2 regions of the Priestia flexa genome follow, and region 2 is predicted to be linked to the other one. Evidence: predicted binding sites of a transcription regulator. Region 2 holds the regulator's gene; the other holds the start of a gene.
The links. The regulator Rex, encoded in region 2, represses fermentation and respiration genes when NADH is low (regulators of the CRP and FNR family bind a similar motif). The targets are predictions, from matches to a motif close to TTGTGAAATATTTCACAA.

Region 1 (5,328 bases), 960 kb from region 2:
ACCAACGCTTAGCATCGCAATAAACTCCAGTGCCAGAGAAGATGAAAATGCTGTTTTCAAAACATCCATTGTCGCATCACGAAATTCAAAGCTTTTCTCTTTCATCTTGTCTTTTTGCACCTTTGCTTTGCGCATGAGCTTCAGCGTCGTTAATCCTTGCAGGACATCGAGGAAATGACCTGAAAAAGCCGTCATTTTTTCCATTTGAACATCCGCTTTTTTTTGCGTTTTTAACCCAATCACAATCATATAAATCGGGAAAAATGGTGCGGTTATCATCATTAATAATCCTGAAAACCAGTGCTGCGTAAACACGGCAAGTAAGATAATAAGCGGCAAAATACTCGTTTGGATGACCTGCGGAATATAGAAGCTAAAGTAGTTATCCACTTCATCAATCGCATCCATCGCTACGCTCGCTTTTTTACCCGTTTGGCCGCTTAACGAAGCTTGTAAAGGGTTGTTTGCATATTTTTCAAAAAGCTCTTCTCGGATTTCACCCTTCACTTTTTCACCAAGCTTAATTCCTAGTTTTCTTGATAGATAGATAAACAGCACCCGAGCAGTTAAGACAATTAATAAATAAATAAAAGAAGGAAGCACGTCTTGAAACGACGCGTCCTTCAAGAAGATTTGGTCGACAATGTACACAAAGAAATATGCTTGGCCAACTAACATCACACCGTTTAGCAACGATGATAGGATGAGCGGAATCATCATTTTTTTATGTGCAAATGCTCGTTTTCTCAGCAGTTCCATACACAATCGGTCTCCTTACGTTTAGTTAGCAGTACTTACTGATAAGGGCTTTTTCCTTTTGCCCCCCAGATGAACAAAAACACAATTGCACCAACCACAAGCAACACAGGTGCTATCATAATCAAAAACGTATTCACATTTCGTCCCTCCTTCACTTCTTACCCTGCACGTACTCGTTATCAAATAGAAACAGTCGCATCAATAAGTATAATGATGGAACGAGCAAGCATAGTCCTGCAAGAAAGGAAATGATAAGCGTGATGGCCATTGTATCGTTTGTGAAGCTATCATAAATCGTCACGTGCGGATAGAGTAAGTACGGTAAATGCGCCGCTCCGTACCCGTAAAATGCTGTGGCAAACTGCAGCATGACAAAGATAAATGATAAACCAAGACGCTTTTTCTTCCAGATAAAATAAACGGCTCCGACAAAGAACAAGAATGATAAAACAAACAGCCACGATACATCTAACATTTTCGCAAAGTGCTCGCTGTTATGATCTGACATGGCCCAAAAGACAAGGAAGCTAGCCAAAATCGTAGGTGTACTCCAAAACAATGCGTATTTACGCAAAATGCGAAATGCCCCTTCATCTCCTGCTTTGTGCGCGTAAAAGGTTAAAAAACAAGCAGAAATATACAGAACGCTCACCACTGCAAGAAGCACAACGGCCCATGAATAAAAGCTGGTGAACAACGCCCCGTAGTCAAGTGAAACATTCGTGCCGTTTAGCTTAATATAACCACCTTCTGAAATCGTCAAGACGATGGAAAGTGAAGCCGGAATTAAAAGTCCCGTTGCTCCGTATAAAAGTTGATAGCCTAGACGCCCTTTGTTTCCATAGTGGTGAAACGCATAGTACGAGCCGCGAAGCGCAATTAAGATAATTGCGATGCTTCCAGGAACCAACAGTGCCGTTCCGTAATAATAAGCAAGAGACGGGAAGAAACCAACTAATCCAACATAGAAGAAAATCAAGAATACGTTCGTTACTTCCCATACCGGAGACAAGTAACGATTGATTACTTTTTGTACAACATGTCCTTTCCCTGTCACCGATGCATAGTAGTTAAAGAACCCTGCTCCAAAGTCAATTGAAGCAACGATTAAATAGCCGTATAAAAATGTCCATAGTACCGTGATACCAATTACTTCATAGCTCATAGTAGTCCTCCCTATTCAATCCCGCGTTTTTTCAATTCTTTTTCGACAGGATTTGCTCTAAAGGTACGAATAAGAACCGTCACGGCCGATACAATTAAAATGACGTATAAAGCAGCGAACAGATAAAGCATAATATCAACGTGCTGAGACGTTGTTGCTCCTTCTGCTGTACGCATAACGCCTCGAATAATCCAAGGCTGACGTCCTTCTTCTGTAAAGAACCATCCTGCTTCAATCGCAAGCATCGCTAGCGGCCCACCGGCTACTATTAAGCTAAGAAGCGGTTTGTTAAGCGGATTCCATGATTTTTTCTTTTTCATCACAATGTAAATAAATGAAATGAGCGCAAGTCCCATTCCAATTGCAACCATCAAGTCGAACATGTAGTGAACAACAAGTGGTGGCCAATCTTCTTTAGGGTATTCTTCAAGCCCAATGACTTCAGCTCCCGGAGTTCCGTGAGCTAAAATACTGAGCGCATACGGAATTTCAAGCGCGTACTTCACTTCGTTATCTTCGGTTAAAATACCACCTAGAATTAGCGAAGCTTCTTCCATTGTTTCAAAATGCCATTCAGCCGCTGCGAGTTTTTCAGGCTGATAGTTTGCTAAATATTTGCCTGACAAATCTCCAACAAGTGCCGTTACAATGGCAAAGACAAACGCAACGACCATTGATAAATGCAGCGCTTTTTTATGATAAACGTGATCGCGTCCTCGTAAAATTGCAAAAGCTGCAATAGCTGCAAGTACAAACGCAGACGTTAAATAAGCCGAGGATAAAACGTGCGACACTTTTGTCGGCGTCGCCGGGTTGAACATAGCCGCAATCGGATTAATATTTGAAAGCACGCCGTTTTCATATGTGAAGCCCAGCGGTGCGTTCATAAATGAGTTTACCGTTGTAATAAAGAAACCCGATGCGGTTGCACCAAGCGCAGCTGGAATTAACAGCAGCAAGTGATACATTTTATTTTTGAAGCGATCCCACGTATATAAATAAATTCCGAGGAAAATAGCTTCAAAGAAGAACGCAAATGTTTCTAAAAAGAGCGGAAAGCTAATGGTTTGACCAGCTACCTGCATAAAGTTTGGCCATAGCAAACTCAGCTGCAGTGCAATCGCTGTACCTGTCACAACTCCGACAGCAACCGTGATGATATATCCGCGTGCCCATCTTCTAGCGAGCAAGTGGTAGTGTTCATCGTTTCGTTTAATTCCTATCCATTCAGCAAGTGCAATTAAGAGTGGAACCCCGACTCCTAATGTTGAGAAAATCGTATGCACAGCTAGTGTTAAACCGGTTAAGATTCGACTATACAAGACCGGATCATACTCAAACACAAACATTTCCTCCTTTATGTAGGAAGAGAATTTTCTCTTCTCTTAGCAGATTGTAGTCCCTAGTATAAAAACTTCTTTTATAGTTGACCATACTGTTCACCATTTTGTTAAAGTTTGTTCACATTTTCACAATCTTAATTTCGACACAATTTTAGAAGGTCCTGTAAAAAAACAAGCTGAAATATAAAACAGTCATGATCCCTTCTCAAAGAAGAATCATGACTGTTTTAACATCGTTAGGTTGTAAGAACACGTTCGTTCCATTCCACTCTTTTTTTAAATTGGTTTCCGAATTATCTCTCAATCGTTCCGATAAATCGCTAACCGAAAGACTTATGTCTCCGCCTCTTTTACTCTTCATTTCTCTTTTTTACTAAATAGTGTCCGTATGTAAAAGTTAGAAAAAACACAAGTCCTACAACGCTTCCTACTAGCAATCCACTTTGAAGATTTCCATCGGGACCAGCTGTCACAATTAGTGTAAACACTCCTCCAAGCAGGAAGCTGCCAAGGGGAATAATATAATAAGGAACAAGATTTTCACGTTTGTTGTCATAAACATCCACTGATATCTTCAAATTTAAGTAACCTAATACAACAGCCGTTAAAATAAAAATAAACCAAAGGGGGTTTTCATAAGCATGTAAAATACCGTTTTGTAACCCGTCATAAACTAATAAGGATAAAATCCCTAATGTTTGAATGATAAAAGCCACTCGAATATTTTTTAAGTTTTGAACAATAAGGCGTTCATCTTTTATTTTCTTCATTGGAGCCCTCTCTTTCTACCCAAAAAACATCGTTAAGCGTTTGATCGACTGCATAACAAATTTCTAAACATAGTTTTAAAGTTGGATTATATTTCCCTTTTTCAATTAGGCTAATCGTTTGCCTTGTTACGCCAACCTTCTCAGCCAACTCACTTTGAGTTAAATCTGCTTGAACTCGAAATAACTTCACATTATTTTTAACCATAGACCAATTCCTTCCATTTCAATTGTAACATATACATGACATAATTCAATATATATATTACATTTTATCACAAATAAAAAAGCCGCCCTAACTTGTAGAGACGACTTTTAATAACCACGCTGCACTGCTGGATGAAGGAGCTGATAGATGACGGCTTCGTCACTGTGTTGTCTTGTTGCGGTTCTCGCTTCTTCCATCGTACCGATAAACTGTACTTCTCCCTCTTTTAACACAGCAAATCGGTGGCATAAACCTAGAATTTCATTCAAGTCATGCGTAATATAGATGACTGTTTTTCCTTCTCTCGTAAGCTTTTGAATGTATCTGCCAATCTCCATTTTCGACTGCAAATCAATTCCCACCGTCGGCTCGTCCATAAGTAAAATCGCTGGTTTATGAATGAGCGCAACGGCGATATTGAGCTTCCGCTTCATTCCGCCTGATAAATTTTGAACCTTTTCGCTCCATTTCCCCTCTAGCTGCACAGATTTACAAAGTGTTTTTAGCTCATCACCTGATACGGATCGCCCCGTCATTTTACTCCACAGTCGCATGTTTTCTTTTACCGTCAGTTCTTCCCACAGCGCAATATCTTGCGGGACGTAGCCAATTTGACTGCGAATGTGCTTTTTAGCTTTTTTTAAACGCTGACCGTTGATGACCACTTCGCCGCTCGAAGGCTTAGTGAGCGTTGCTAAAATGGATAAAAGCGTAGACTTCCCTGCACCGTTTGGTCCTAGCAGTCCCAGTACCTCACCTTTTTTCACATGCAAAGACACTTTATTTAATGATTTTTTTCTTCCATAACGCTTACTTACTTTTTCAATTGAAATCACGTAATCGACCTCACATTCCACACTGCTTTTAACCATAATAAAATGGTGATGACTAGTATTGTTCCAAGCTGAATCCAAAGTTCTTTAGCAAGTACAAGCTGCTGCGTAACCAATAGATGCTGAGGAATCCATGTAGCAATTGCGCCTAGCTGCTCCGCTATGTCACTGATTGGGAAAAATACGCCCCCGATAATACTGAGCATCATCGCAATCAAGAATCCTGCGGTATAGTAGCGCCCGAGGTGACGTG
Region 2 (5,328 bases):
TAGAAACAAGCTGTGATGAAACGGCTGTTGCGATTATTCGAGGTGGTACAGAAATTGTTGCAAATGTAGTAGCCTCTCAAATTGAAAGCCATAAACGCTTTGGGGGAGTTGTACCTGAGATTGCTTCACGGCATCATGTTGAGCAAATCACAATAGTTGTAGAAGAAGCTCTACATCAATCCAATATGACATTTGATGATATTGATGCAATTGCGGTAACAGAAGGACCAGGATTAGTAGGAGCATTATTAATTGGTGTCAACGCAGCTAAGGCGTTAGCTTTTGCTCATCAGAAGCCTTTAATTCCTGTACATCATATTGCGGGACATATTTATGCGAATCAACTTATTACGCCATTAAAATTTCCGTTACTAGCATTAGTTGTTTCGGGTGGACATACAGAACTTGTCTACATGAAAGAGCACGTTCGTTTTGAAGTCATTGGTGAAACAAGAGATGATGCAGCTGGTGAAGCATACGATAAAGTAGCACGTACGCTACAGTTACCATATCCAGGTGGTCCTCATATCGATCGTCTAGCTCAAGAGGGTGAACCCTTAATTGATCTACCGCGTGCCTGGTTGGAAGATGGCTCATATGATTTTAGTTTTAGTGGTTTAAAATCAGCAGTTATCAACACTGTGCATAACGCGAAACAAAAAGGTGAAGATATTAATCCACAAACATTAGCAGCTAGTTTTCAAGCTAGCGTAGTTGATGTTTTGGTAACAAAAACAGAAAAAGCTGTTCAAGAATATAACGTAAATCAACTGCTGTTAGCCGGTGGGGTAGCCGCAAATAAAGGGTTACGAGAGGCTCTACAGCAACGATTCGAAAAGTACTCTAATGTAGAGTTAGTTATTCCACCACTCTCTTTATGTACGGATAATGCTGCTATGATTGGAGCAGCAGCCAGCGTTTTATATCGTAAAGATAGAAGAGCAACCATGGCATTAAATGCGAATCCTGGGTTAGTGCTAGAATAGAGGGCTGTGGATAATATAGTGGTTATCCACAATTTTCAATCAATTTAGAATTAACTGTGGATAATGCATATATTAAAGCCCATCACCAAAAGGTGTATGGGCTTCTTTTGTGTATAAACTGTTAGCTTTCCTCAATACTTAGCTGAAGTTCTTCCCACTCTTCCATTAATGTGGATAACTCTTGTTGAAAAGTTTGGTTCTCATTGTTTAAACGCTGAGATTTTTCATGATCTTGGTAAATTACTGGGTCGCATAAAAGCTCTTCATTTTGCTCTAATTTTGCTTCCACTTCAGCAATTCGTTCTTCAATCTCTTCAATTCTTCTTTTTCGCTGCCTTAGAAGCTTTTTTTGTTCCTTATCTTGTATATATGACGTTTTGTCACTTTTCCCTACAGATAGTTCCTGAGCCATATTTGCTGCTTCAAGTTCTTTTCTTTCTTCCATTTCTGCTTTTTTCTCAACGTAGTAGTCATAGTCCCCTAAAAACTCTGTTGTTCCCTCTGCAGACAATTCGATAACCTTGTTGGTAACTCTGTTGATAAAGTAACGGTCATGGGAAACAAATAAAAGTGTACCTGGATAAGAGATTAATGCATTCTCCAATACTTGTTTACTATCTAGATCAAGGTGGTTAGTAGGCTCATCTAGAATTAAAAAGTTTGCTTTTTGCATCATCAGTTTTGCTAAGGCGAGTCTTGCTTTTTCTCCACCGCTTAGTGTGGAAACAACCTTTAAGACATCGTCGCCTGAAAATAAAAAATTACCGAGCACAGTTCGAATTTCTTTTTCAGTAGTAGTAGGGTAGTCGTCCCATAATTCATTGAGTACGGCTTTGTTAGACGTCAAGTTTGCCTGTTCTTGATCATAATAGCCTACGGCTACATTAGAACCGAATTGGATTTCTCCTGAAACAAAAGGAAGTTTATTCATTAAGCCTTTTAACAGAGTAGATTTACCAATCCCGTTTGGACCTACTAGGGCAATGCTATCTTGACGAGTAGCACGAAGGTTAATGTTTTTTACAATAAACTGATTTTCTTCATATCCAATGGAAAGGTTGTCAACTTTTAATACTTCATTTCCGCTTTGCCGTTCAATATCAAAGGAAAAGCTTGCACCTTTTTCACCATCGTTTGGCCGATCCATTAGCTCCATGCGTTCTAGCTGTTTACGTCTGCTTTGAGCTCGCTTTGTTGTTGAAGCCCTAGCAATATTTTTTTGAATGAAATCATTAAGCTTTGCTACTTCATCCTGCTGTTTTTCAAATTGCTTCATCTCACGCTCATAGCGTTCGGCTTTTTGTGTTAAATAATTTGAGTAGTTACCAGGATATTTATAGGTGGTTTTTTGACTTACTTCATAGACTTGTGTAACCACTTTATCAAGGAAGTAGCGATCATGGGAGACAATTAGGATAGCGCCATCGTAATTTTGTAAAAATTGCTCTAACCAAGCCAATGTTTCAATGTCAAGATGGTTGGTAGGCTCATCTAAAATTAGCAAATCAGGTTTAGTTAGTAACAGCTTAGCTAGAGCCAGTCGTGTTTTTTGCCCACCGCTTAGTGTAGAAATAGGGGTGGAGTAATCAAAGTTTGAAAAGCGAAACCCGTGCAGGATTGAACGAATGTCAGCTTCGTATTGGTATCCGCCTAGATCTTTAAAGGAAATTTGAAGCTGATCGTATTCCTTTAAAAGCTTTTCATAGTTGTTGGAATCCTGCTGATAAGAAGGGTCTCCCATTTTTTCTTCAAGCTTTCTTAGTTCTTTCTCCATTTTTTGCAATGGCTTGAAGACGGTTAACATTTCGTCCCAAATAGATAAAGTGGATTCTAACACTGTATCCTGTCCCATGTAGTCAATCGTTGTTTCTTTTGGCTTCATAATCTCTCCACTGTCGTAGGAAAGTTCACCAGAAATAATTTTTAGAAGCGTTGATTTTCCCGCTCCGTTTCGACCAACTAGTGCAATGCGGTCTTTAGATTGAACTTCAAGTTTTATATTTGATAAAATCGGGTCTGCCCCGTAATATTTCGTAATTCCGTTTAACTGTAGAATAATCATCGTTTCACCTCTACTCATTTCGACATAGTGTATTTTAACATATTTTTAAGACAGAAGTATGAATAGGTGCATGTCATAAGCATTTCCACAAAATTATGTGTAGAATTCATTATTACCACATAGACTGTGTTAAAATAAACTATAGACTACTGTTCATGAGTGAATAGAAGGTTCACTTAATGGAAGCGCTATCTAATTTAAAAAGAGAATCTTGCTAAGTCAAGCGGAGATCTGAACGATAGCCATTATATCTATCGTAATTAAGGGGGCACAAGATGAATACAGAAAACTTAAAAATACCACAAGCTACAGCAAAGCGGTTGCCACTATACTATCGTTTTATTAAAAATCTACATGCTTCTGGTAAGCAACGTGTATCGTCAGCAGAATTAAGCGAAGCGGTGAAAGTAGACTCCGCTACAATTCGTCGCGATTTTTCCTATTTTGGAGCCTTGGGTAAAAAGGGATATGGCTATAACGTCAATTATTTACTAAGTTTTTTTCGCAAAACATTAGATCAAGATGAAGTAACCAAAGTTGCTCTGATTGGTGTTGGTAATCTTGGAACAGCTTTTTTAAACTACAATTTCATTAAGAATAACAATACAAAAATTGAATTTGCTTTTGATGTTATTGAAGAAAAGGTGGGTACTAACGTTGGAGACGTACCCGTTTATCATTTAGATAAGCTTGAAGAACATATGACAGAAGATATTTCTGTTGCGATCCTAACGGTTCCAGCTACAGTGGCACAGCAAATTACGGACCGCTTAGTCAAATGCGGAATCAAAGGTATTTTAAATTTTACCCCTGCCCGTTTAAATGTGCCAAGCTCTATTCGTCTGCATCACATTGATTTAGCCGTAGAGCTTCAGTCGCTGGTTTACTTTTTGAAAAATTACCCTGAAAATAATATATAATAGAATATATATGTAATAAAGGAGGGGAAACCATGGGATTAGGTGCAGGTAGTGTGATTTTAATTGTAATTTTTGCACTTTTAGTTTTTGGACCAAAGAAGCTTCCCGAGCTTGGTCGAGCTGTAGGCCACACGTTAAGGGAGTTTAAAAGTGCCACTAAAGGAATAATGGAAGATAACGAAGACGAGGGCAAGAAGAAAGAACGAAATCAATAGAGGAATGATTGACATATGAACGAACAAGAAATGTCTGTATATGATCACATTGGTGAACTGCGAAAAAGGATTTTAATCGTCGTCTTTTTCTTTTTTATTGCTACAATTGGCGGTTTTTTCTTAGCGGATCGCGTTATTATTTATCTACAATCAGCAGACGAGGCAAGCTCGCTAACAATGAACGCATTTAAATTGACCGATCCGGTTAAGATTTATATGCAGTTTGCGTTTGTAATTGGATGTGTTGTTTCTGCTCCTATTGCTCTCTATCAATTATGGGCATTTATAAGTCCAGGCTTGTATGATAAAGAGCGAAAAGTAACTCTTGGATACATTCCAATTTCAATTATCCTATTTCTTACTGGTATTTCGTTTGCTTACTTTGTTCTCTTTCCTTTTGTAGTAGAGTTTATGATTCGAATAGCGGATAAGCTAGATGTTAACCAAGTTATTGGTATCAATGAATATTTTTCATTTTTATTTCAGCTTACGCTACCATTTGGTCTATTGTTTCAATTACCCGTTGTCATTATGTTTTTAACAAGACTAGGTATTGTGACGCCACAGTTCTTAAGCAGTATCCGGAAGTACGCTTATTTTGTGTTATTAGTCATAGCGGCTTTTATTACACCTCCAGAATTGTTATCACACCTAATGGTTACAATTCCTTTATTCATCCTTTATGAAATTAGCATTATTATTTCTCGCATTTCCTATCGTAAAATGCTGAAACATAGACAACAATATGAAGAAGCCGTTGGAATTTCTTCTGAATAACAAAAAAAAGCCCCTGTTGTAAGGGGCCTTTTTATTTCTGAGAATCGTTGCTATTTGACTTTTTATATTGCTCCTGAAGCTTTTTAATCTTGCGGTGCAATGAAAAGGTTCGAATCGCAAAGCGAAAATCAAAAGCAGCGACTAAGGCAAACAAGATAGTTGGTAAGGTCCATACGGTCGTATCGACGCTTAAAATAGCTAAATACGTAAAGAGGATTCCCATAATTAAGTAGATAAATCCTCTGGTTAGAGGGATATTATTCATAAACCAAGTCCTTTAATAATAAACTGTAGCTGTTCAGCCTGTTTTTGAATTTCAATAATTTCATCAGCAAAAATCGTTTGAACTAACACAACAATCGTGTTCA

Region 1: LZP85_RS04645 (cytochrome ubiquinol oxidase subunit I) is a predicted target of Rex. The motif match lies at 3,382-3,399, and genes of this name have one in related genera.

The regions. Positions count from the first base shown of each region.
Region 1 covers NZ_CP090431.1:914,400-919,727, reverse strand. Annotated here, with positions in the region: gene cydD (thiol reductant ABC exporter subunit CydD) at 1-759, opposite strand, end outside; gene cydS (cytochrome bd oxidase small subunit CydS family protein) at 795-896, opposite strand; gene LZP85_RS04650 (cytochrome d ubiquinol oxidase subunit II) at 911-1,924, opposite strand; gene LZP85_RS04645 (cytochrome ubiquinol oxidase subunit I) at 1,936-3,267, opposite strand; gene LZP85_RS04640 (hypothetical protein) at 3,618-4,037, opposite strand; gene LZP85_RS04635 (helix-turn-helix transcriptional regulator) at 4,018-4,242, opposite strand; gene LZP85_RS04630 (ABC transporter ATP-binding protein) at 4,350-5,078, opposite strand; gene LZP85_RS04625 (ABC transporter permease) at 5,075-5,328, opposite strand, start outside.
Region 2 covers NZ_CP090431.1:3,959,264-3,964,591, forward strand. Annotated here, with positions in the region: gene tsaD (tRNA (adenosine(37)-N6)-threonylcarbamoyltransferase complex transferase subunit TsaD) at 1-986, shown strand, start outside; gene LZP85_RS20530 (ABC-F family ATP-binding cassette domain-containing protein) at 1,108-3,048, opposite strand; gene LZP85_RS20535 (redox-sensing transcriptional repressor Rex) at 3,324-3,968, shown strand; gene LZP85_RS20540 (twin-arginine translocase TatA/TatE family subunit) at 4,001-4,183, shown strand; gene tatC (twin-arginine translocase subunit TatC) at 4,199-4,960, shown strand; gene LZP85_RS20550 (YdiK family protein) at 4,992-5,225, opposite strand; gene LZP85_RS20555 (CPBP family intramembrane glutamic endopeptidase) at 5,222-5,328, opposite strand, start outside.